DNA from 2 places in the Pseudarthrobacter sp. L19 genome. Region 2 is predicted to be linked to the other one. Evidence: riboswitches for the same ligand, from Rfam matches in the RefSeq annotation. Region 2 holds a riboswitch; the other holds the start of a gene.
The links. Region 2 has a riboswitch for S-adenosylmethionine ahead of ACRQ5B_RS11610 (aminotransferase class V-fold PLP-dependent enzyme). Riboswitches for the same ligand answer to the same signal wherever they lie in the genome.
Positions count from the first base shown of each region.

Region 1: another riboswitch for S-adenosylmethionine. It lies ahead of ACRQ5B_RS00890 (bifunctional o-acetylhomoserine/o-acetylserine sulfhydrylase); the one in region 2 lies ahead of ACRQ5B_RS11610 (aminotransferase class V-fold PLP-dependent enzyme).

Region 1 covers NZ_CP193935.1:177,927-189,175, reverse strand. Annotated here, with positions in the region: partial or broken gene gatB (Asp-tRNA(Asn)/Glu-tRNA(Gln) amidotransferase subunit GatB) at 1-457, shown strand, start outside; gene ACRQ5B_RS00930 (LysR family transcriptional regulator) at 474-1,382, opposite strand; partial or broken gene tdh (L-threonine 3-dehydrogenase) at 1,527-2,572, shown strand; gene ACRQ5B_RS00920 (glycine C-acetyltransferase) at 2,630-3,841, shown strand; gene ACRQ5B_RS00915 (NAD(P)/FAD-dependent oxidoreductase) at 3,899-5,014, shown strand; partial or broken gene ACRQ5B_RS00910 (amidohydrolase family protein) at 5,026-6,237, shown strand; gene ACRQ5B_RS00905 (histidine phosphatase family protein) at 6,305-6,961, opposite strand; gene ACRQ5B_RS00900 (CPBP family intramembrane glutamic endopeptidase) at 7,042-7,809, shown strand; gene ACRQ5B_RS00895 (VOC family protein) at 7,936-8,574, opposite strand; SAM riboswitch class IV at 8,767-8,883, shown strand; gene ACRQ5B_RS00890 (bifunctional o-acetylhomoserine/o-acetylserine sulfhydrylase) at 8,969-10,285, shown strand; SAM riboswitch class IV at 10,469-10,584, shown strand; partial or broken gene metX (homoserine O-acetyltransferase MetX) at 10,598-11,249, shown strand, end outside.
Region 2 covers NZ_CP193935.1:2,439,098-2,450,346, reverse strand. Annotated here, with positions in the region: gene ACRQ5B_RS11660 (GDSL-type esterase/lipase family protein) at 1-188, shown strand, start outside; gene ACRQ5B_RS11655 (DUF4097 family beta strand repeat-containing protein) at 277-1,104, shown strand; gene ACRQ5B_RS11650 (PadR family transcriptional regulator) at 1,104-1,706, shown strand; gene ACRQ5B_RS11645 (50S ribosomal protein bL37) at 1,811-1,885, shown strand; gene rsrA (mycothiol system anti-sigma-R factor) at 1,987-2,247, opposite strand; gene ACRQ5B_RS11635 (sigma-70 family RNA polymerase sigma factor) at 2,244-3,044, opposite strand; gene ACRQ5B_RS11630 (DoxX family protein) at 3,285-3,866, shown strand; gene aroA (3-phosphoshikimate 1-carboxyvinyltransferase) at 3,874-5,295, shown strand; gene rsgA (ribosome small subunit-dependent GTPase A) at 5,279-6,394, shown strand; gene hisN (histidinol-phosphatase) at 6,485-7,297, shown strand; SAM riboswitch class IV at 7,396-7,508, shown strand; partial or broken gene ACRQ5B_RS11610 (aminotransferase class V-fold PLP-dependent enzyme) at 7,543-8,957, shown strand; gene ACRQ5B_RS11605 (class I SAM-dependent methyltransferase) at 9,013-9,771, shown strand; partial or broken gene ACRQ5B_RS11600 (Nramp family divalent metal transporter) at 9,849-11,143, shown strand; gene ACRQ5B_RS11595 (metal-dependent transcriptional regulator) at 11,154-11,249, shown strand, end outside.

The DNA of each region.
Region 1 (11,249 bases), 1.2 Mb from region 2:
CGAGATTGAGGAAACCATCGCCGCCGGCGCCACCCCCACGGTGGCCCGCAAGTGGTGGATGGGCGAAATCGTCGGCCGCGCCAAGAACGCCGACGTCGACCCCGGCCAGCTGGGCGTTAACCCGGCCACCATCGTGGAACTGAACACCATGGTGGAAGCCGGCAAGATCAACAACAAGATGGCCTCCGAGGTCCTCGACGGCGTCCTCGCCGGCGAAGGCACCCCGGCGGAAATCGTCGAGAAGCGCGGCCTCGCCGTGGTCTCCGACGACGGCCCGCTGCTCGAAGCCATCGACGCTGCCCTCGCCGCGCAGCCGGACGTCGCGGACAAGATCCGCGGCGGCAAGGTCCAGGCGATCGGCGCGATCGTCGGCGGCGTCATGAAGGCCACCCGCGGCCAGGCCGACGCCGGCCGTGTCCGGGAGCTGATCCTGGAACGCCTCGGCGTCGAAGGCTAGGCCCTAGCCGCCCGGCTCAGCCACCCACCAGATCGGTCATGATCGTCTGCAGCGCCTCGCAGACCATCATGACCGATCGGCGTTCAAGGTTCTCCGGCCGGGCCAGCAGGTCGATCCGGCGCCGCGTGCTGATCCCCTCCAGCGGTTTGAGCACGATCGAGGGGTTCAGCACCGGCTGGGCGGTGTGGCGGGGGAGCAGGCCGATCACGCTGCCCGCGGCCACCAGCGCCGCCACGGTCGAGTAGTCGTTGATCCGGTGCACGATGTTCAGCTCCCGGCTGGCCACGGCGGCGACGGCGGAGAGCACGTCCGCGGGCGAGTACCCGGCGTGGCTGGTCACCCAGGGCTCGCCGACGACGTCGTCCGTGCTGACCGCACGCTGCCCGGCCAGCCGGTGGCCCGCCGGCAGGGCCACGTCCAGCGGCTCGTGCGCGAGCGGAATCACCGCCACCCGCTCCTCCGGCCAGCGCGGGCTGTGGTCCATCCGGTGCGCCAGGACCAGGTCGTAGCGGGCGGTCAGGGCCGGGAAGTCCTGCTGGGCGACGTCCTCGTCGGAGAGCCGCACCTCCGGCTGGCCCGGCCCGGACAGCAGCCGGGCCAGCGGCGCGAACAGCGCCTGACCGGCGCTGTGGAACCCGCTCAGGGTCACCGGCGCGGCGGGGGAGCCGTGGTACTCGCCGATCGCGGCGCGGGCCTCGGCCATGGCGCTGACGACGGCGGCCCCGGCGTCGGCGAGCACCTGCCCGGCCTCGGTAAGCACCAGGTTCCGGCCCTCTTTGCGGGTTAGCGGCACCTCCACCGAGCGCTGCAGTGCCGCCAGCTGCTGGGAAACCGCAGACGGGGTGACCAACAGGGTTTCGGCGACGGCCTTGACGCTACCCAGGGCGCCGAGTTCGCGGAGCATTTCGAGCTGGTGGATTTCCATGCCGACCATCATAAGGCTAAGAAAAACCTAAATCGTCGATTGAGAAATTTTCGGTTGTGCTAACGCATCCGGGCGGTTGTAATGGGGTGAGTTGACCCACACCCCGCCACCTCCCCGGCGGCACCAGCACAGTAAGGCAGGCCCATGAAGGCTCTCTACAAGTCCGGCGCGCACGCCGGATTCGACCTCGTCGACCGGCCGGAACCGGAGACCGGGGCCGGGGACGTCAAGATCCGGGTGATGACCACCGGGATCTGCGGCACGGACCTGCACATCCAGTCCTGGGACGCCTGGGCCCAGGGCATGATCAACGCCCCCTGATCGCCGGCCACGAGTTCTACGGCGAGGTGGTGGAGGTCGGCGAGGACGTGCTGGACGTCAAGGTCGGCGACCGCGTCTCCGGCGAGGGCCACATCGTCTGCGGGATCTGCCGCAACTGCCGCGCCGGCCGCAAGCAGATGTGCATCAACACCGTCAGCGTCGGCGTCCAGCGCGACGGCGCCTTCGCCGAGTACGTCGTGATCCCCGAGACCAACGTCTGGGTCCACCACGACCCGTCCGTCACCCCCGAACTCGGCGCCATTTTCGACCCGTTCGGCAACGCCGTCCACACCGCCCTGAGCTTCCCGCTGGTCGGCGAGGACGTCCTGATCACCGGCGCCGGACCCATCGGCCTGATGGCGATCGCAGTCGCCCGCCACGCCGGCGCCCGCAAGATCGCCATCACCGATGTCTCCGCCCCGCGCCTGGCCCTGGCCCGCACGCTCGGCGTCGACCTCGCGATCGACGTCTCCACCACCCGGGTCAAGGACGCCCAGCGCGAACTGGGCATGCGCGAGGGGTTCGACATCGGCATGGAAATGTCCGGCCACCCCACCGCCCTGCCGGAAATGATCGAGAACATGAACCACGGCGGCCGGATCGCCATGCTCGGCCTGCCCAGCCAGTCCATCGACATCGACTGGGGCAAGGTGGTCACCCACATGCTCACCATGAAGGGCATCTACGGCCGCGAGATGTTCGAGACCTGGTACGCCATGAGCGCCATGCTCTCCTCCAACCCGGTGCTGCACGCCAACATCTCCGCCGTCGTCACCGACACCCTGCCCGCCGCCGACTGGGAAAAGGGCTTCGAGATCGCCCGCGCCGGCGTCGGCGGCAAGGTCGTCCTCGACTGGACCGCCTTCTAGGCCGCGGCCCTTTCCGGTACCGTACAACCACCCACCCAGCCCAGGAGCGCACCGACCATGTATTCAGCCATCAAGGACCAGCTGCAGCACGAACTCGATGAGATCCGCAGCGCCGGCCTGTTCAAGACCGAACGGCACATCGACTCGCCGCAGGCCAACCACATCACGGCCGGTCAGCTCGGCCAGCCCGGCACGGACGTGCTGAACTTCTGCGCCAACAACTACCTGGGCCTGGCCGATCACGCGGAGATCATCGCCGCCGCCAAGGACGCCATGGACTCCCGCGGCTTCGGCATGGCCAGCGTCCGCTTCATCTGCGGCACCCAGGACCTGCACCTGGCCCTGGAGGAACGGGTCTCGACGTTCCTCGGCACCGAGGACACCATCCTCTTCTCCTCCTGCTTCGACGCCAACGGCGGGGTCTTCGAGTCCCTGTTCGGCCCCGAGGACGCGGTCATCTCCGATGCCCTGAACCACGCCTCGATCATCGACGGGATCCGGCTCTGCAAGGCCCGCCGCTTCCGCTACGCCAACCGGGACATGGCCGACCTTGAGGCCCGCCTGATCGAGGCGGACAACCAGGAAAACCCGGCCCGCCGCAAGATTATCGTCACCGACGGTGTCTTCTCGATGGATGGCTACCTCGCCCCGCTTGAGGCGATCTGCGACCTGGCCGACAAGTATGACGCCATGGTCATGGTGGACGACTCGCACGCCGTCGGCTTCATGGGTCCCACCGGAGCAGGCACCCCCGAACACGCGGGCGTCTCGGACCGGGTGGTCATCTACACCGGCACCTTCGGCAAGGCCCTGGGCGGCGCCTCCGGCGGCTACGTCTCCGGCCGCCGCGAGGTCGTCGCCATGCTCCGGCAGAAGGCCCGCCCGTACCTGTTCTCCAACTCCCTGGCCCCCGCGATCGTGGCCGCCACCCTGAAGGCCCTGGACCTGGTGGAGAACTCCGCGGAGCTGCGCGGAAAGCTCTTCGCCAACGCCGGGCTGTTCCGCCGCCGGATGGCCGAGGAGGGCTTCGAGCTCCTCGAGGGCGAACACGCGATCGTCCCGGTCATGTTCGGCGACGCCGTGATGGCCGCCAAGGTCGCCGACGCCATGCTCGGCCACGGCGTCTTCGTCACCGCCTTCAGCTACCCCGTGGTCCCCAAGGGTGCAGCACGGATCCGCGTCCAGCTCTCCGCCGCGCACAGCACCGACGACGTCGAACGCTGCGTCCAGGCATTCGTGGCCAGCCGCGCGGAGGTCGCCGCCGCGTAGCAACCCGGTCCGCAAGACCTGCTGACGGATGTCCCCGCGGGTGCGAGGATGGGGGACATGACAGCTCATTACGATGTTGTGATTGCCGGCGGCGGCATCGCCGGACTGTCCCTGGCCTCGGCACTGGCCGGCAAGTGCAGCGTGGCGCTGGTCGAGGCCGAGCAGACGCTGGGGTACCACACCTCGGCGCGCTCGGCCCGGCAGCTCATCCCCAGCTACGGCCCGCCCGTGGTCCGGGACCTGACGCTGCGCACCCTGGAACTGATCGGCACGCACGAGGGCACCCGCCCCGAACCCGTCCTCTCGCCCCGGCGGTTCATGCTGATCGGCGACGAGGGCGCGGTCCGCGAGCAGGCCAGCGGCTTCATGCACCTGATCGGCCACGACGAGGCGCTCAAGCTCTGCCCGGCGCTGAAACCTGAGAGCTTCACCGCCGCCGGGCTGGACTCCGGCTCCTTTGCCTGCAACGCCTCCCTGCTGCTGGAGGACCACCGGGAGCGGGCCGTCGCCGGCGGCGTGGACATCATCACCGGCGCCCGCATCCACTCCGCGCAGCGCACCGGCTCCGGCTGGGAACTGGGCGCCGGGCAGGAGGCGCTCTCCACCGCCGTCGTGGTCAACGCCGCGGGCGCCTGGGCGGACGAGCTCGCCGTCCTCGCCGGCGTCGAGAAGCTGGGCCTGCAGCCCTACCGCCGCACCGCGGCGATCGTCGACGTCGAGAACCCGCTCCCGCCCGGCTGCCCGATGGTGGCCGCCACGGACAGTTTTTACTTCCGCCCGGAAGGCCGGCACCAGGTGCTGATCTCGCCTTCGGAAAAGGTCCCCAGCGGGCCCGAAGACGCCCGGCCGTACCCCGGCGACGTCGAGGCCCTGACCGCCCGCCTGAACGAGGTGACCACCCTCGGCATCAACGCCGTCAGCCGGGCCTGGACCGGGCTGCGCACCGAGGCCTCCGACGGCATCCCGGTGGTGGGGTTTGATGCAGAGGCGCCGGGCTTCTTCTGGCTCGCCGGCCAGGGTGGCTACGGCTTCCAGACCTCCTCCGGGATCGCCGAACTGGCCGCCGAACTGATCCTCGCCGGGCAGGCGGCCGGGGCGCCGTTCCCGGCCGACAGTCCGGCATCCCGGACAGCGGCGGCGCTGGCGGCGACGCGGATGTCCATCCGGGCCTGAAGAATGGACCCATGAGCACCCTGATCACCAATATCGGCGAACTGATGACGCAGGACCTTGAGTACCGGGTCCTCCGTGATGCCGCCGTGGTCATCGAGGGCGAACGCATCGCCTGGTTGGGGTCCGCCGCGGACGCCCCGGCCGCGGACGACGCCGTCGACGCCGCGGGGCGCGCGTTGCTGCCCGGCTGGGTGGACTCCACACGCACCTGGTCTTCGCCGGCGACCGCACCGCGGGAGTTCGAGGCCCGCATGGCGGGGGAGGAGTACAGTGCCGGCGGCATCGCGGTGACCATGGGCGCGACCCGGGCCACCGGCGACTTCGACCTCACCCGCCTGGCGCTGGGCCGGGTGGCGGAGGCCGTCTCTCAGGGCACCACGTACCTGGAGACCAAGACCGGCTACGGCCTGGACGTGGACAACGAGGCCCGCAGCGCCCGCATCGCCTCCACGGTCGCCGACGAGGTCACCTACCTCGGCGCCCACCTGGTCCCGGCCGGCATGGACGCAGAGGGGTACACGGACCTGGTCTGCGGGCCGATGCTCGCCGCCGTTCGGCCCTACGTGGGCTGGGCGGACGTCTTCTGCGAACGCGGCGCCTTCACCGAGGAGCAGTCCCGCCGCGTGCTGGCGGCCTGCCGGGAGGCGGGCCTGGGCCTGCGGGTGCACGGCAACCAGCTTGGCGAGGGCCCGGGCGTGCGGCTGGCGGTGCAGTTCGGGGCGGCCAGCGTGGACCACGTGAACTACCTGTCCCGGGAGGACGTGCGGGACCTCGCGGACAGCTGGTCCGGCTGGGAAGCCGCGGCCGGTGCGGGGGAGCGCGGCACGGTGGCCACCTGCCTGCCCGCCTGCGACCTTTCCACCCGGCAGCCGTTGGCCCCCGGCCGCGAACTGCTGGACGCCGGCGTGCAGCTGGCCCTGGCCTCCAACGCCAACCCCGGCACCTCCTACACCAGCTCCATGGCCTTCTGCGTCACCACCGCCGTGCTGCAGATGCGGCTCAGCGTGCACGAAGCGGTGCGCGCCGCGACCTACGGCGGGGCGCTGGCGCTGGGCCGGGAGTCGGGGAACGACGTCGACGGCGAACGCGCCGTGGGGTCGATCGCCGTCGGCCACCGGGCGGACCTGCACCTGCTCAACGCCCCCTCGGCCACCCACCTGGCCTACCGGCCGGGCATGCCGCTGACCCACGCCGTCTGGCGCGCCGGGGTCCGCGCCCGCTAAGCCCAACTAGCTCGCAGCTGAGGCCGTTTTGAGGGCCGAAAACGGCCTCAGCTGCCAGTCAGTTGGGTCAGAACACCATGGGCGGGGCGTGCAGCACCGTCTCGTCCACGCGCCGCTCCACCCACTGGCTGAACGGCTTGTCGAGTTCGTACTTGCCGTCCCCGGTGCGGTGCAGGGTGCGCAGCTCCGCGTTGTCCGGGTTGTTCAACGACTCGAAATACTCCACGGACCAGTGGAACCAGCGCATGCAAAACAAGCGCATGGTCAGCCCGTGCGTGACGAACAGGGCGTTGGGCGCGTAGTCCGGCTTGGACCAGTGCCGGTACAGGGTCTCCATGAACGAGGAGATCCGGTCGTAGACATCGGACCCGGACTCGCCCTCACGGAACCGGTAGAAGAAGTGCCCGTAGGCGTTCCTGAGCTCCTTCTGGTCCTCGATGTCCCCGGCGATCTGGAAGTTCGCCCAGTCCTGCTCCCGCAGCCGGGGCTCCTCGATCACCCGCTCGGTCAGGTTGCCCAGGTCCAGCGCCTCGAGCGTCTGGTAGGCGCGCAGGTAGGGGGAGACGTAAACGCAGACCTGCTGCCCGTCCAGCTGGCGGCGGAGTTCGACGCCGGCGGCCCGGGCCTGCTCGACGCCGAGGTCGGTCAGCGGGATGCGGTAATCGGGCACCCTGTTGTAGATGGAGGTATCGGCATTGGCGGCGGACTGGCCGTGCCGGATCATCAGGATTTTCCCGGGCGCGCTCACAGCCCCAGCATAGGCGCGTCCGGCCAACTCCCGGCAACGGCAGGCAAGATAGGACCATGCTGGTTACCTCCCGCCGCCGCGTGCGGTTCGAAGTATGGATTGTGCTGGGACTCTCGCTGGGGCAGTCGGCGGTGTACTCGGTGGTGCAGCTGCTGGACAAGCTCTCGCAGGCGCCGCTGGCCCAGGGGACCTCCACTCTGAACCGCTCCCAGAGCAGCCGCGAGTACTTCGACCTGACCTACCAGCTGCTGGACATCATCTTCGCGCTCGTCCCCGTGCTGCTGGTGCTCTACTTCCTTACCGGTCCCCGCGAGCCGGGGACCCCCGGCGGCTCGGCATTCCGGAAGCTCGGGTTCGACCTCGCGCGCCCCGGAAAGGACCTGCTGCAGGGTGTGGGCCTGTTCCTGCTGATCGGCATCCCGTCGCTGGGCCTCTACGCCGCCGGCCGGGCCCTGGGCATCACGACGGCGATCATCCCGAGCGCGCTGGGCACCTACTGGTGGACCGTGCCCGTCCTGATCCTCTCCGCCATCCGGCACGGGATCGTCGAGGAGGTGATCGTGGTGGGGTACCTGCTGGACCGGTTCGGCAAACTCGGCTGGCGGCTGCCGGCGGCGATCGCCGCGAGCTCCATCCTGCGCGGCAGCTACCACCTGTACCAGGGGTTCGGGCCGTTCATCGGCAACGCCATCATGGGCGTCATCTTCGCCCTGGTCTACACCCGGACCCGGCGGGTGATGCCGCTGGTGATCGCCCACGCGCTGCTGGACACCGTCGCGTTCGTGGGCTTCAGCCTGTTCGGCAAGGCGGTGGGGCTGGGCTGAGGTGTCCGCGACTGACCCGGCCGGCGATGACGCGTCTAAGGGCGGTTTAAAGAGTTTCGGCCCCCGGCAGCGGGTGGCGTCGTTGACACCCGCGGCCGGCGGCCGAAGTTGTGGCGGGCCGGAGCCCTAGATGGTGACGGCGCCCGAGGCGGTCTCGAAGGTGACCGAGAGGATGCCCGGCGTGCCGTGCGGGGACTGCCAGTTCACGGCCACGTCCTCCAGCGGCTTCTCCACCGGTTCGCCCAGCCACTCGGTGACCCGCTGCGCGGAGCCCGCGATGGTGAGTTCGGACATCTTCACCGAGCTCTCGTAGGCGTTGGACGGGTGCAGGGCCGGGTCGCCCTCCCACTTGAGCATGTAGGGGACCTGCGGATCCGCGATCAGGCCCAGGATGCCGATCTGCTTCCAGACCAGTTCGCGGCCATCGGGGAACTTGCGGTTGCCGTTGACCGCGGAGCGGCCCAGGCGTTCCTCGAAGGGTGCCAGGTCGTCGACCTCGACGCACCAGCCCATCCAGCCGCCGCCGGCGGCGGAGCGGGCGCGGACCGCCTGGCCGAACGGTGCCTTGTCCGACGCCGGGTGGTCCAGGACCTCCACGACCTCCAGGTACTTGTGCCCGGCGAGCGGGATGATCATGTTGCGGGTGCCAAAACGGGGGTGCACGCCGCCCTTGACGGCCTCGACCCCGAGGGCCGTGGCGATACGGTCGGTGGTGGCCGCGAGGCCATCCTTTTCACAGGCGTAAGAGACGTGATCCATGCGCATGCCCTCATCTTGGCACTTTGTGATGGACCTCTCAGCTTAGGCTGTCCTAACCTCGCCGGGACCATCCGGCGGACACCCGTGCCGCCCGGCCCGGTCGAGGAATTCCGCCGGACAAGCCGTCCCGCGGACCGGTCTCTTCATCTTTGTCATAAAGCTATCCGGGCCGGTTTCCGGCTTCCTACACTGGGGACAGGTCATGAGTGCCAGCGCCAAGCCCCGGCTCGCTGGCCGGCAACCCTCCTTGCGCGGTGGGGTGCCCCGGGTGAAGACCTGGCCTCCCGGCGACCGCCGGCGGGGCAAGCGCGGCGCCAGGGCCGTGCCGGCATTCCGGGACCCGCCAGCAGCGCGGGACCCGGGATCCGGTGCCGCCCTGAGCCCAGTCACAGGAGACGCCATGTCCAACGCCTGGTCCTTTGAAACCCGTCAGATCCACGCCGGCCAGCAGCCGGACGCCGCCACCGGCGCCCGCGCGCTGCCGATCTACCAGACGACGTCGTTCGTCTTCCCGAGCGCCGAGAGCGCCGCGAACCGGTTCGCCCTGGCCGAGCTCGCCCCCATCTACACCCGGATCGGCAACCCCACCCAGGACGCCGTCGAACAGCGCATCGCCAGCCTGGAGGGCGGCCTCGGCGCGCTGCTGCTCAGTTCCGGGCAGGCGGCGGAAACCTTCGCCATCCTCAACATCGCCGAGGCCGGGGACCACGTGGTGGCCAGCCCCAGCCTCTACGGCGGCACCTACAACCTGCTGGCCCACACGCTGAAGAAGTTCGGCATCTCCGTGACCTTCGTGGCGGACCCGGACAACCTGGACCAGTGGCGCGAGGCCGTGCAGCCGAACACCAAGCTGTTCTTCGGCGAGGTGGTCTCCAACCCGCGCCAGGACGTCCTGGACATCGAGGGCATCTCGGACGTGGCCCACCAGGCGGGGGTGCCACTGATCGTGGACAACACCCTGGCCACCCCGTACCTGATCCGCCCGCTGGAGTGGGGCGCGGACATCGTGGTGCACTCGGCCACCAAGTACCTCGGCGGCCACGGCTCGGCGATCGCCGGCGTGATCGTGGACTCCGGGAAGTTCGACTTCGGCGCGGACCCGGAGCGGTACCCCGGTTTCAACACCCCCGACCCCAGCTACAACGGCCTGGTCTACGCCCGGGACCTGGGCGCGGACGGCGCACTGGGGGCCAACCTCTCCTACATCCTCAAGGCACGGGTGCAGCTGCTGCGCGACCTCGGCTCCGCCGTCGCGCCCTTCAACGCCTTCCTGATCGCCCAGGGCATCGAGACGCTGAGCCTGCGGGTGGAGCGGCACGTCGCCAACGCCACCCGGGTGGCCGAATGGCTTGAGGGCCGGGACGACGCCGAATCGGTCGCCTACGCGGGACTGCCCTCGAGCCCCTGGTACGAGCGCGGCAGGAAGTACGGTCCGCGCGGCACGGGCGCCGTCGTCTCCTTCGTCATCGCCGGGGGAGTGGAGGCCGGCAAGCGCTTCGTCGACGCCCTGGAGCTGCACTCGCACGTGGCGAACATCGGCGACGTGCGCTCACTGGTGATCCACCCGGCGTCGACCACGCACAGCCAGCTCACCCCGGAGCAGCAGGCGGTGGCGGGCGTCCACCCGGGCCTGGTCCGGCTCTCGGTTGGCCTGGAGCACATCGACGACATCCTGGCGGACCTCGACGCCGGCTTCCGCGCCGCGAAGGCCGGCTAGTCCCGGGACCCCTGCCGGATTTCCCCACCTTTGCGGGCCCGACGGCGGCCGGCGCGGCGTGTCCGCGGCGACCCGCCGGCCGCGGCGCCCAAAGGTGGGGAAACGGCGCGGCCGGGCGGGCGGCTGTCACATGCAAGTCACAATCTTGGCCACGGCACCGCCCTCTTTCGTACACTCGGTGCAGGTCATGAGTGCCAGCGACAGCCCCGGCTTGCTGGCCGGCAACCCTCCTTTTGCGGCGGGGTGCCCCGGGTGAAGACCTGGCCTGCCGGTCAACTGACGGCAGGCAAGCGCGAAGTGAGGTCTTTTAACATGACGATTGCCGTCACCCGAACGGGTGTACCCGCCACCAGTCCCGCAGCAGGAAACACCGCCGTCCCCGACGGCACCGTGCAGTACGTGTCCGTCGGCGCTTTGGAACTCGAATCCGGGGCCGTCCTGCCGGAGGTGGTGCTGGCCTACGAGACCTGGGGCACCCTGAACGCGGACGCCTCCAACGCCGTCCTGATCGAACACGCCCTCACCGGGGACACCCACGTCACCCGCGGCGCCGGCGGGGAACCCGGCTGGTGGGAACAGCTCGCCGGCCCCGGCGCGCCCGTGGACACGGACCGGTACTTCGTGGTGTCCATCAACATCCTCGGCGGCTGCTACGGCTCCACCGGCCCGTCCACGCCGGCACCCGACGGCCGGCCCTGGGGGTCCCGTTTCCCGCTCGTCACCCTGCGGGACAGCACCGCGGCCGAGGCCCGGATGGCCGACGCGCTGGGGATCAACCGCTGGCACGCCGTGCTCGGCGGCTCCCTCGGCGGCGCCCGGGCACTGGAGTGGGCCGTCAGCTACCCGGAACGCGTGGGCCGCTGCGCCGTGATCGCCGTCGGCGCCTACAGCACCGCCGAGCAGATCGCCTTCGCCCAGGCCCAGACCCTCGCGATCCGGCAGGACCCGCGCTTCAATGGCGGCG
Region 2 (11,249 bases):
CCGACGTCACCACCCGCCGCAAGCACCTCTACGTGGACACCTTCTCCCCGCTGCTGAACCACGACCAGTGGCGCCAGGACCTGGCCGCGAACGGCGGGACCCCGGGGCAGGCCGGCTACGGCCTGATGGCCTGGCTGGTGCTGCACCGCGGCTGGTTCCAGTGGCTGGGCATCGCCACCCCGGAATAGAACGCGATATATCTTGACCCCGCCCTCCGGCGGCGGTAGCGTGGTGCCATCAACGCGATATATCGCATCCTGCAGCCGAAGAGGAACCATGGAAGAGAACTCATGGACCGTCACCGGTCCCCGGACCATCGACGTCGACGGCGTCCGCTCGCTCAAGCTCGGCATCGTCCGGGGCCGCTTCGACATCGTCAGCCATGACGAGGACGTGGCCCGGATCGAAGTATCCGCGATCGACGGCGACCCGCTGGCCATCAGCCTGACCGACGGCCGCCTGGAGATCCGGCACCAGCTGCACGGACCCCAGGGCTGGTTCAAGAACCTCATGGGCACGGTCAACAACAACTCCACTAACTCGGTGGTCATCAGCATCGCCTTGCCCGCCGGCGTTGCCGTCGAGGCGGGCACGGTCAGCGGGGACGGCATGGTCTCCGGGTTGACCGGCCACACCCGGCTCAACACCGTCTCGGGCTCCGTCCTGGCCGACGGTACCGAGGGCGAGCTTGGGGTCAACACGGTCAGCGGCGAGGTCATCGCCCGCAACCACCGTGGGGTCCTGACGGCCAAGAGCGTCTCCGGCGAGGTCACCGCCTCCGGCGACTTCAGCAACATCCGCGCCAATACCGTCAGCGGCGACCTCAGCTTCGACCTCTTCGGCTTCACCCAGGACTTCGGCGCCAACTCCGTCTCCGGCGACGTCACGGTCCGGCTCCCCCACGACGTCGGCGTGGACATCATCGCCAAGTCCGCCAGCGGCGCCGTCGTCATCGACGATCAGCAGTACACCCAGCCCGGTGGCAGTGTGCAGACCATCGCCGGCCCGGACGCGAAGCTGATGCTGGTGCGGACCAACTCGGTCTCCGGCAAGACCGCGCTCTTCCACCGCCAGCCGGAACCCGGCAGCGAAGCGGGCCTCTGATGCCGCCCGTCTTTGCGCACGGCGCGCTCCGGCTCTACCTGCTGGCCCTGCTCGAGTCGGGTCCCAAGCACGGCTACGAGCTGATCAAGGCCCTCAGTGACCGCTTTGGCGGCACCTACTCCCCCAGCGCCGGGACGATCTATCCCCGGCTCGGCAAACTCGAGGAGGAGGGGCTGGTGGCCACCAGCCCCGAGGGCCGGCGCACGAATTACAGCATCACCGACGCGGGCCGGGTGGAGTTGGACCGACGGCGGGACGAACTCGCCGCGGTGGAAAGCGACATCTCAGCCTCCGTCCGGCGCCTGGCCGACAAGCTGCGCGAGGACATCCGGAGCAACATGCAGGGCCTGCGGGCAGACCTGGCCGCGACCGCCGAAGCCGCCCGCGGCGCGGCGCGGGCCGGCGCAGCGGCGCGCTACTCCCGGGAGGGTGACCTCCGGCTGCGCGAGGCCGAGATGCTGGTGCAGTCCTTCCGCGACGACATCCGGGTGGAACTGCGGCGGCACGCGGGGCAGGAACCGGTCAGCCCGGTGACCCTGGAGACCGTCCGGACCGTCCTGGACCAGGCCCGGATCTCCATCCGGAATTCCCTGGACGGGTGACCTTCCGACCCTGGCGGCAACGCCCGTCCGGTTCGCGGCGGCCCCGCCAATGTGGGAGACTTGAGGGCAGCTCTTTTGAGTACCAAAAATTAAGGAGGCCAGCTATGAGCAAGCGTGCACGTAAACGTCGTGACCGTAAGCGTGGCGGCGCGAACCACGGTAAGCGCCCCAACACCTAAGCCACGGCTTGGATAGACAGCTTTAAAGCCGAAGACCCCGGAAACCATCTGGTTCCGGGGTCTTTTGCTGTCTCGGCCGGCCGTCGTGGCCGGTGGCCGGATCAGGCGTCGGCCGGCTTGTACGAATGGATGCGGTCGAGGATGGAGTTCTTGAGGTTCTCCGGGGCCGCCTCGGAGCAGGATCGCTTCACCATGACCCGGATGACACACTCCAGGTCATACTGCTCGTGGCATTCCGGGCACCCGTCGAGGTGGTCCTTGATCTCTGCAATGTCGTCGTGCGTCAGGGCGCCGTCGAGATACTCGTAGATGCGCTGCATCCGGGTGTCGTCGCAGTCGCCCAGTCCCTGGCAGTCGCTCATTTCCTGTTCTCCTGATTGTTGCCTTCGGCCGCGGCGGTCTCGCCTGCGGCCCTGAAACCCCGTTCGGCCGCGTAGTCGGCCAGCATGTCCCGCAACATGCGCCGGCCGCGGTGCAGCCGGGACATGACGGTCCCGATCGGGGTGTTCATGATGTCTGAAATTTCCTTGTACGCGAAGCCCTCGACGTCGGCGAAGTACACCGCCAGCCGGAACTCCTCCGGAATGGACTGCAGTGCCCGCTTCACGTCGGAGTCGGGCAGGTGGTCCAGTGCCTCCGCCTCTGCCGACCGCAGCCCCGTGGAGGTGTGCGATTCGGCTCGGGCCAGTTGCCAGTCCTCGATGGTGTCCGAGTTCGACTGCAGCGGCTCGCGCTGACGCTTGCGGTACAGGTTGATGTACGTGTTCGTCAGGATGCGGTACAGCCAGGCCTTGAGGTTGGTTCCCGGCTTGTACTGGTGGAAGGCGGAGAAGGCCTTGGTGTAGGCCTCCTGCACCAGGTCCTCAGCGTCCGCGGGGTTCCGGGCCATCCGCATCGCCGCCGAATACAGCTGGTCGACGTACTGCATGGCGTCACGTTCGAAGCGGATGCGCCGCTCCTCCGTGCTTTCGACGTCGGTATCCAGCGGCGTGCCGCTGCCGTCCACAGCGACGGTTTCGCTGGCGGCGCGCTCGGCCGCAACGTCCTCGACGGCGGTCTCCCGGTCCGACGGGGTGGCGGCGGCTTCGTTCCCGGCTGCCTGGTGCTTGGCCGCGACGGCCGGATCCATGGTGCTCATTGCCTTCAAGTCTACTGTCACCGCGGGCCTGCCACCGGTTTTGGTGGTTCCCGGCGGACCCGCGAAGGCACGGGCCCAGGGGTTGGCGACGTCCGTGTCGGTCCGTTCCGTGGTCTGAACCAGAGTCAAACTTCCACCTCTCCTCGCTATTGCGGCACTACCTGCACAACCCCCGTAAACAGGCAAATATTCCGCAAAAGTGCAAGACTAGAACCGGTTCCCCGCAGAACACCCGCGGTTCATCCACCCAGGAGGAAATTCATGTCGCCAGTCCGGTTCTTCGCCCGTCCCATGCTCGCCTCCAGTTTCGTGCTCGCAGGCATGGATAAGTTGCGGAACGCGGACGATACGGCCACCCAGCTGTCCCCCCTGCTGAGCCGCGCGGCCGACGCCCTCCCCTTCCAGACCTCCGAGAAGACCCTGGCCCGCGTGATCGGGGGCGCCCAGGTGGGCGCCGGCGCCTGCTTCGCCCTCGGCAAGTTCGCCCGCCTGTCCGCGACCGTCCTGGGCGTCATCTCCGCCCTCAACGCGTACGTCGAGTGGCGCTCCGCCGACATCTCCTCCAAGGAAGGACGCGAGAACCGGCGCAAGCAGCTGCTCAAGAACATCACCCTGACCGGCGGCGTGCTCCTGGCCTCGGTCGACACCAATGGCAAGCCGAGCCTGGCCTGGCGCGCCGAGCACCTCGCCGCCGACGCCCGCCGCTCCACCGCCCACCTGGCCGCCGACGCCCGCCACTCGACCGCCCACCTGGCTGCCGACGCGCGCAAGAGCACCGGCAAGAAGCTGAAGAAGGCCGACAAGGCGGTCCGCAAGGCCGTGGACAACGCCGTCGGAGCCTAGAGCGTCAATGACTGGTACTGCCCCCGCCGCAGCTGAATCCGTGCCCGCCGGCGGCGGCCCGCACTGGCCCGCGCCCTTCGCCGGCCACCCCATCGATGCCACCGTCACGGTCCCGGGCTCCAAGTCCCTCACCAACCGCTACCTGGTGCTCGCCGCCCTTGCCGACGGACCGTCCCGGCTGCGGGCGCCGCTGCATTCGCGTGACTCGGCCCTGATGATCGCGGCCCTGCGCCGGCTCGGGGCCACCATCACGGAGGTTCCCGGCGACGGCGCGTTCGGCCCCGATCTCGACGTGCTGCCGGCGCCCGCCGGGGCGGGCACGGGTCCGGCCGACATCGACTGCGGCCTGGCCGGCACCGTGATGCGGTTCGTGCCGCCGCTGGCCGCGCTCCGGCAGGGCCGGACGGTGTTCGACGGCGACCCGCACGCCCGGCTGCGGCCGATGGGCACCATCATCGAGGCCCTCACCGGCCTCGGCGTCGACGTCGCCGCGCCCGACGGCGGCCCCGCGACGGCCCTCCCCTTCGCCGTCGAGGGCACCGTCGAAGTCCGGGGCGGCCACCTGGTGATCGATGCCAGCGCGTCCTCCCAGTTCGTCTCAGCCCTGCTGTTGGCCGGCCCCCGCTTCACCGAGGGCCTGCACCTGGAACACCGCAGCGCCGCCAACCCCGGCCAGCCCGTCCCCAGCCTGGACCACATCGCGATGACCGTCACCACCCTCCGGGAGCTCGGCGTCACCGTCGATGACTCCCGCCCCAATCACTGGATCGTCTCCCCCGGCCCCATCCGAGCCTTCGACCGTCGAATCGAGCAGGACCTCTCCAACGCCGGACCGTTCCTCGCCGCGGCCCTCGCCACCCGCGGAACCGTCCGCATCCCCGACTGGCCCGTGGGCACCACGCAGGTCGGCGACCTCTGGCGCGGCATCCTTACCGCGATGGGCGCGACCGTCAGCCTCGAGGGCGGCACCCTGACCGTCACCGGCGGCCGGTCCATCAGCGGCGGCACCTTCGCCGACACTAGCGAGCTCGCCCCCACGGTCGCCGCGCTCTGCGCCCTGGCCGACGGCCCCTCCACCCTGACCGGCATCGCCCACCTGCGCGGCCACGAAACGGACCGGCTCGCCGCGCTCGTCACCGAGATCAACCGGCTGGGCGGCGACGCGGAGGAAACCGCCGACGGCCTCGTCATCCGGCCCGCGCCGCTTCACGGCGGGGTGGTCCGCAGTTACGCCGACCATCGGATGGCCACCGCCGGAGCCATCCTGGGCCTCGCCGTCCCCGGCGTCGAGGTCGAGGACATCGCCACCACGGCCAAGACCATGCCGGACTTCCCGCAGCTTTGGGCCGACATGCTCACCCCGGCCGAGGGCACCAGTGCAGACGAGACCCGTGCAGACAAGGACGCCGCCGGTGGCCCGCAGCACTGACTCCTGGGACGAATCCGACGTCAGGATCCGCCCCAACAAGAAGGGCTCCCGGCCGCGCACCAAGGACCGGCCCAGCCACGACGACGCCGTCACCGGCCGGATCATCACGGTGGACCGCGGCCGCTACACCGCCGTCGTCGCCGAGGGCACCGATACCGAGCGCACCGTGATCGCCGCGCGTGCCCGCGAGCTGCGCCGCAACCCGGTGGTGGCCGGCGACTTCGTCTCCCTGGTCGGCAACGTCAGCGGCGAACCGGATACCCTCGCCCGGCTGGTGAAGATCCAGGACCGGCGTACCCTGCTGCGCCGCAGCGCCGACGACACCGATCCGATCGAGCGAGCGGTGGTGGCCAATGCCGACCAGCTGGTGGTCGTCGTGGCCGCCGCCAATCCGGAGCCCCGCACCGGCTTCATCGACCGCGCGCTGGTCGCCGCCTACGACGCCGGGATCGAGCCGCTGCTGCTGATCACCAAGGCCGACATCAAGGACCCGGCGGAGCTGCTGGCGAACTACCGCCACCTCGACCTGCCCGTCATCATCTCCAAGACCGCCGACGCCTCCGCCTCCGGCATCGATGCGCGTTCCGACGACGGCCTCTCCGCCCGGCTCGACGGCCCCGCCGTCGCCGAACTGCACGGCCACCTCGACGGCAGGGTCACCGTCATGCTCGGCCACTCCGGCGTCGGCAAGTCCACCATGGTCAACGCCCTCACGGGGGCGGAGCGGGCCACCGGCGGTGTCAACGCCGTCACGGGCCGCGGCCGCCACACCTCCTCCTCCGCTTTGGCGCTGAAGGTCACGGACGCCCCGGCCGGCAGCTGGATCATCGACACCCCCGGCATCCGGTCCTTCGGGCTGGCCCACGTGGACCCGGACCGCATCCTGCGTTCCTTCCCCGATCTGGCCCCCGGCACCGAAGACTGCGAGCGCGGCTGCAAGCACGACGCCACCGCCGTCAATTGCGGCGTGGACGCGTGGGTGCAGGCCGGCCACGCGGGGCCCTCGGGCCCGGCCCGGCTGGCCTCTCTGCGCCGCCTGCTGGGCACCGACCCGCGGCACGAAGCCCAGGAGACCAAGGAACTGGGCACCGTCTCCTGACCGCTCGTCGCCTCTCCGCTGCTCTGCCGATCCGGCCGTCGGGGACGTGGCCTCCCCGGCCGGGGCGCGTTTAGACGGTAGTTTGGAAGCATGAGCCAACCCGCGTCGAGCTACAACGATGACCTGCGCCTTGCCCACGTCCTGGCGGACTCGGTCGATTCCCAGACCATGAGCCGCTTCAAGGCCCTTGACCTCAAAATCGAGACGAAGCCGGACCTGACGCCGGTCACCGACGCCGACAAGGCCGCCGAGGAAGCCATCCGCGGCCAGCTTTCCCGCTCCCGCCCCCGCGATGCCGTGTTGGGCGAGGAATTCGGCAGCTCGGGCCACGGCTCCCGCCGCTGGATCATCGACCCGATCGACGGCACCAAGAACTTCGTGCGCGGCGTCCCGGTCTGGGCCACCCTGATCGCCTTGGTGGACGAGGGCGAGCCGGTGGTCGGCGTCGTCAGCGCCCCTGCCCTCGGCAAGCGCTGGTGGGCCGCCAAGGGCGCCGGTGCCTACACGGGCCGCTCGCTGGCCGCCGCCACCCGGCTGCGGGTCTCCAACGTCTTGGACCTCTCGGACGCCTCCCTCTCCTACTCCAGCCTCGGCGGCTGGAAGCAGCGCGGCAACCTCGACGAATTCCTGGGCCTGACCGAGGAAGTCTGGCGCACCCGCGCCTACGGCGACTTCTGGTCCTACTGCCTGGTGGCCGAGGGCGCCGTCGACATCGCCTGCGAACCGGAGCTGAACCTCTACGACATGGCCGCCCTGGTCCCGATCGTCACTGAGGCCGGCGGCCGGTTCACCTCCCTCGAGGGCGAGGACGGCCCGTTCGGCGGCAACGCCCTGGCCACGAACTCGATCCTGCACTCCGAGGTCCTCAAGCGGCTCAACCCCAACCTCGACGACCTGCTCTAGAGCAGGGCCTTTTCTGGGGGCCGGTTCCGCGTAACACAGCGCTTCACATTGCCGCGCCCCTTTCCGGGGCGCGGCACTTGTGTCCTAGGCTCGAAACAGGTCACGAGTGCCAGCGCTAAACCCCGGTTTGCTGGCCGGCAACCCTCTTTCGCGGCGGGGTGCCCCGGGTGACGACCTGGCCGGTCCGGAGCGGACCCGGCAAGCGCGGATCCCCTGCACGCGGGGTCCTTTTCGAGCGAGGTCCCATGTCGACTGCCATTTTTTCGTCCCCAGCATCCACCCCCACGGCCGTATCTGCCGCCCGCGCCCCGCTGGCCGCCGTGACCGGCGCCGAGATCCAGGCTCCGCTGATCCAGGGCGGCCACGTCCGCTACGCCAATCTGGACTACGGCGCCTCGACCCCCGCCCTGTCCGTGGTCTCCGCCTACCTCAACGAGATCCTGCCCTACTACGCCAGCGTCCACCGCGGTGCCGGCTACGCCTCCCAGCTGAGTACCTCGGTCTACGAGAACGCGCGGACCATCGTGCGGGACTTCGTCGGCGGCCGGCCCGACGACGCGGTCATCTTCACCCGGAACACCACCGATTCGCTGAACCTCCTGGCCGGGTGCCTGCCCACCGCCGGCGGCCGGCACCTGGGCGAGGTCCTGTACCTGGACATCGAACACCACGCGAACCTGCTGCCGTGGCAGGGCGTTCCGCACCGCAGCGTCGTCGCCGCGCCCACCCTGGCCGGGACGCTGGCGCGGCTCCGGGCGGAGCTGGCCGCAGGCGGCATCAGCCTGCTCGCGGTCACGGGCGCGTCGAATGTCACCGGCGAGATCCTGCCCGTCCGGGAGCTGGCGGCGCTGGCGCACGAGCACGGGGCCCGGATTGTCGTCGACGCCGCGCAGCTGGCCCCGCACCGCCGGATCGACGTCGCGGCCGACGGCATCGACTACGTCGCCTTCTCGGGGCACAAGCTCTACGCCCCGTTCGGCGCGGGTGTCCTGGTGGGGCGGCCGGACTGGCTCGACGCCGGAACGCCGCACCTGGCAGGCGGCGGCGCCGTCCGCGACGCCCGGCTGGACGCCGTCAGCTGGACCACCGGACCGGCACGGCACGAGGGGGATCACCCAACGTCCTCGGCGCGGCCGCCCTGGCCCGCGCCACGCAGGCGGTCGCCGCCCTGGACGAAGCATCCTGGCACGGCCATGAGGATGCCATCCGGTCCTTCCTTGCCGACGGCCTGCGGGAGATCGACGGCGTGAGCGTGCACCACATCTTCGAGGAGACCGACCGCGGGGACGGCCACGGGACCATCGGCGTGGTGAACTTCTCGGTCGCGGGGTACGACGCCGGCCTCGTCGCCGCGTACCTGTCCGCCGAGCACGGGATCGGCGTGCGGGACGGCCGGTTCTGCGCGCATCCGCTGCTCAAGCGGCTGGGCCTTCCCGCCGGGTCGCTGCGCGCCAGCTTCGGCCTCGGCTCCCGGCTCGAGGACGCCGAGCGGCTGCTGGCCGCGCTGCGGACGCTACGACGGGACGGCCTGGGCTGGGACTACGTGGTGGATGCCGGGCGCTGGGTACCGGCGAACGACACCCGCAGCTACCCGCACTGGGCGCCCAACACCCCCGGCACCGCCGGGGCAGCCCCCTGCACCCTCGACGGCCCCGAATAGCCGGTTTACGGTAGATTCGACGGGTATCTTCCCGAGCTGCCGAAGGAGAGTTCACGTGGCAGGCGGCGGCCCCAAACTGCATCAGACCCGGCGGAAGGAGCTCGGAGCGAGCTTCCAGGACGGCGGGGAACACTATGACCGGGTGCGGCCCGGCTATCCCGCCGACTCCGCCGACTGGCTGATCCCCGCCGGAGCCCGGGACGCGGCCGACGTCGGTGCGGGCACCGGAAAGTTCACCGCCCTCCTCGTGGACCGCGGCCTGGCCACGGCCGCCGTCGACCCATCGGCGGACATGCTGGACCAGCTCCGCGCAATCCTCCCGGGCGTTCCGGCCACGGTGGGGACCGCCGAACACACCGGGCTCCCGGCGTCGGCGTTCGACCTGGTGACGGTGGCGCAGGCCTGGCACTGGTGCGAGCCGCTGCAGGCCAGCACCGAGGCCGCCCGCATCCTGCGGCCGCACGGGGTGCTCGGGCTGATCTGGAACCAGCTGGACACCTCCGTACCGTGGGTGCACCGGCTGTCCCGGATCATGCACGCCGGGGACGTCCACAAACCCTCGTTCCGCCCACCGGTCGGGCCCGAGTTCACCGGGCTGGAGAGCCACCTGACCCGGTGGGAGGACCCGGTGACGCCGGAGGAGATCCTGGAGCTGGCCAAGTCCCGCAGCTACTTCCTGCGGGCCGGGGAGGCCACCCGGGCCAAGGTGCTGGCCAACCTCCAGTGGTACCTGTACGAGCACCTCGGTCACGGTCCCGGCGAGACGCTGGCCCTGCCCTACCTCACCCAAAGCTGGCGCGTGGTCAAGGTCTGAGCCTATGATTTCGGTATGCCTAACTTTTTGTTCAGGCATACGGAAATCATTGGACCCATCAGCCGCAGGAGCCTGCAATGTTGCACCTCGCCGGACAGGATCCCGCCGCCGGCGGCCGGAGCCCGGTCCGTGGCAGGAAGGGGCACCGCCGCGCCCTGCTGGGGCTGCTGGGACCGGCCTTCGTCGCCGCGATCGCCTACGTGGACCCCGGCAATGTGGCGGCCAACCTTACCGCCGGCGCCCAGTTCGGCTACCTGCTGGTCTGGGTGCTGGTGGTGGCCAACGTCGTCGCCGTCCTGGTGCAGTACCAGTCCGCCAAGCTCGGCATCGTCACGGGCCGCAGCCTGCCGGAATTGCTCGGGGAACGCCTGCGTCCCGGCTGGCGGCGCGCCTTCTGGGTCCAGGCCGAGATCGTCGCGGCCGCCACTGACCTGGCCGAGGTGGTGGGCGGCGCCGTCGCCCTCTACCTGCTCTTCGGCCTCCCCCTCCCCTGGGCGCCGTCGTCGTCGGCGGCATCTCCATGGCGCTGCTGGCCATGCAAAGCCGGAACCGGCAGCGGCCCTTCGAGCTGGTGATCATGGGCCTGCTGGGCATCATCACGGTGGGCTTCCTGGCCGGGCTGTTCATCAGCCCGCCGGACCCGTCCGGGGTCCTCTCCGGACTGGTCCCCGGGTTCCGCGGCCCGGACACCGTGCTGCTGGCCGCCAGCATGCTGGGCGCAACCGTCATGCCGCACGCCATTTACGTCCACTCCGCGCTCTCCCGGGACCGGCACCGCCCGGACCGCCACCGGCACGTTCCGCAGCACGCGCTGGACCGGCTGGTCCGCGCCACCCGCTGGGACGTCATCGCGGCGCTGGCCGTGGCCGGGATCGTCAACATCGGCATGCTGCTGCTGGCCGCGTCGACCCTCGGCGGGGTGGAGGGCACGGACAGCATCGAGGGCGCCCACGCCGCCATCAGCGCCAGCCTGGGACCGGTGGTGGGTGTGGTTTTCGCGGTCGGACTGCTCGCCTCCGGCCTGGCTTCGACCTCGGTGGGCTGCTACGCCGGCGGAACCATCATGGAGGGGCTCCTGAAGATCAGGATTTCGCTGATGGTGCGCCGGCTCGTGACCCTGGTGCCCGCCGTGGTGCTGCTGGCGGTGGGCTTCGACCCGACCTGGGCGCTGGTGCTCAGCCAGGTGGTGCTGAGCTTCGGCATCCCGTTCATGCTGGTCCCGCTGGTGGTGCTGACCAGCAGTACCCCGCTGATGGGCGGCTTCGTCGACCGGTTGCCGCTGCGGATCGCGTCCGTGGTCAGCGTGCTGCTGGTGGTGGCCCTGAACCTGGCGCTGCTGTGGTTCACGTTCACCGGTGCGGCCGGACGGTAGGCTAGGGGCTGTGAAAACCAGCCCGCCTTCTTCCTCGATCGAGGACTACGTCAAGGTCATCTACACCTTCACGGAGTGGCAGGACAAGCCGATCACCTCCACGCAG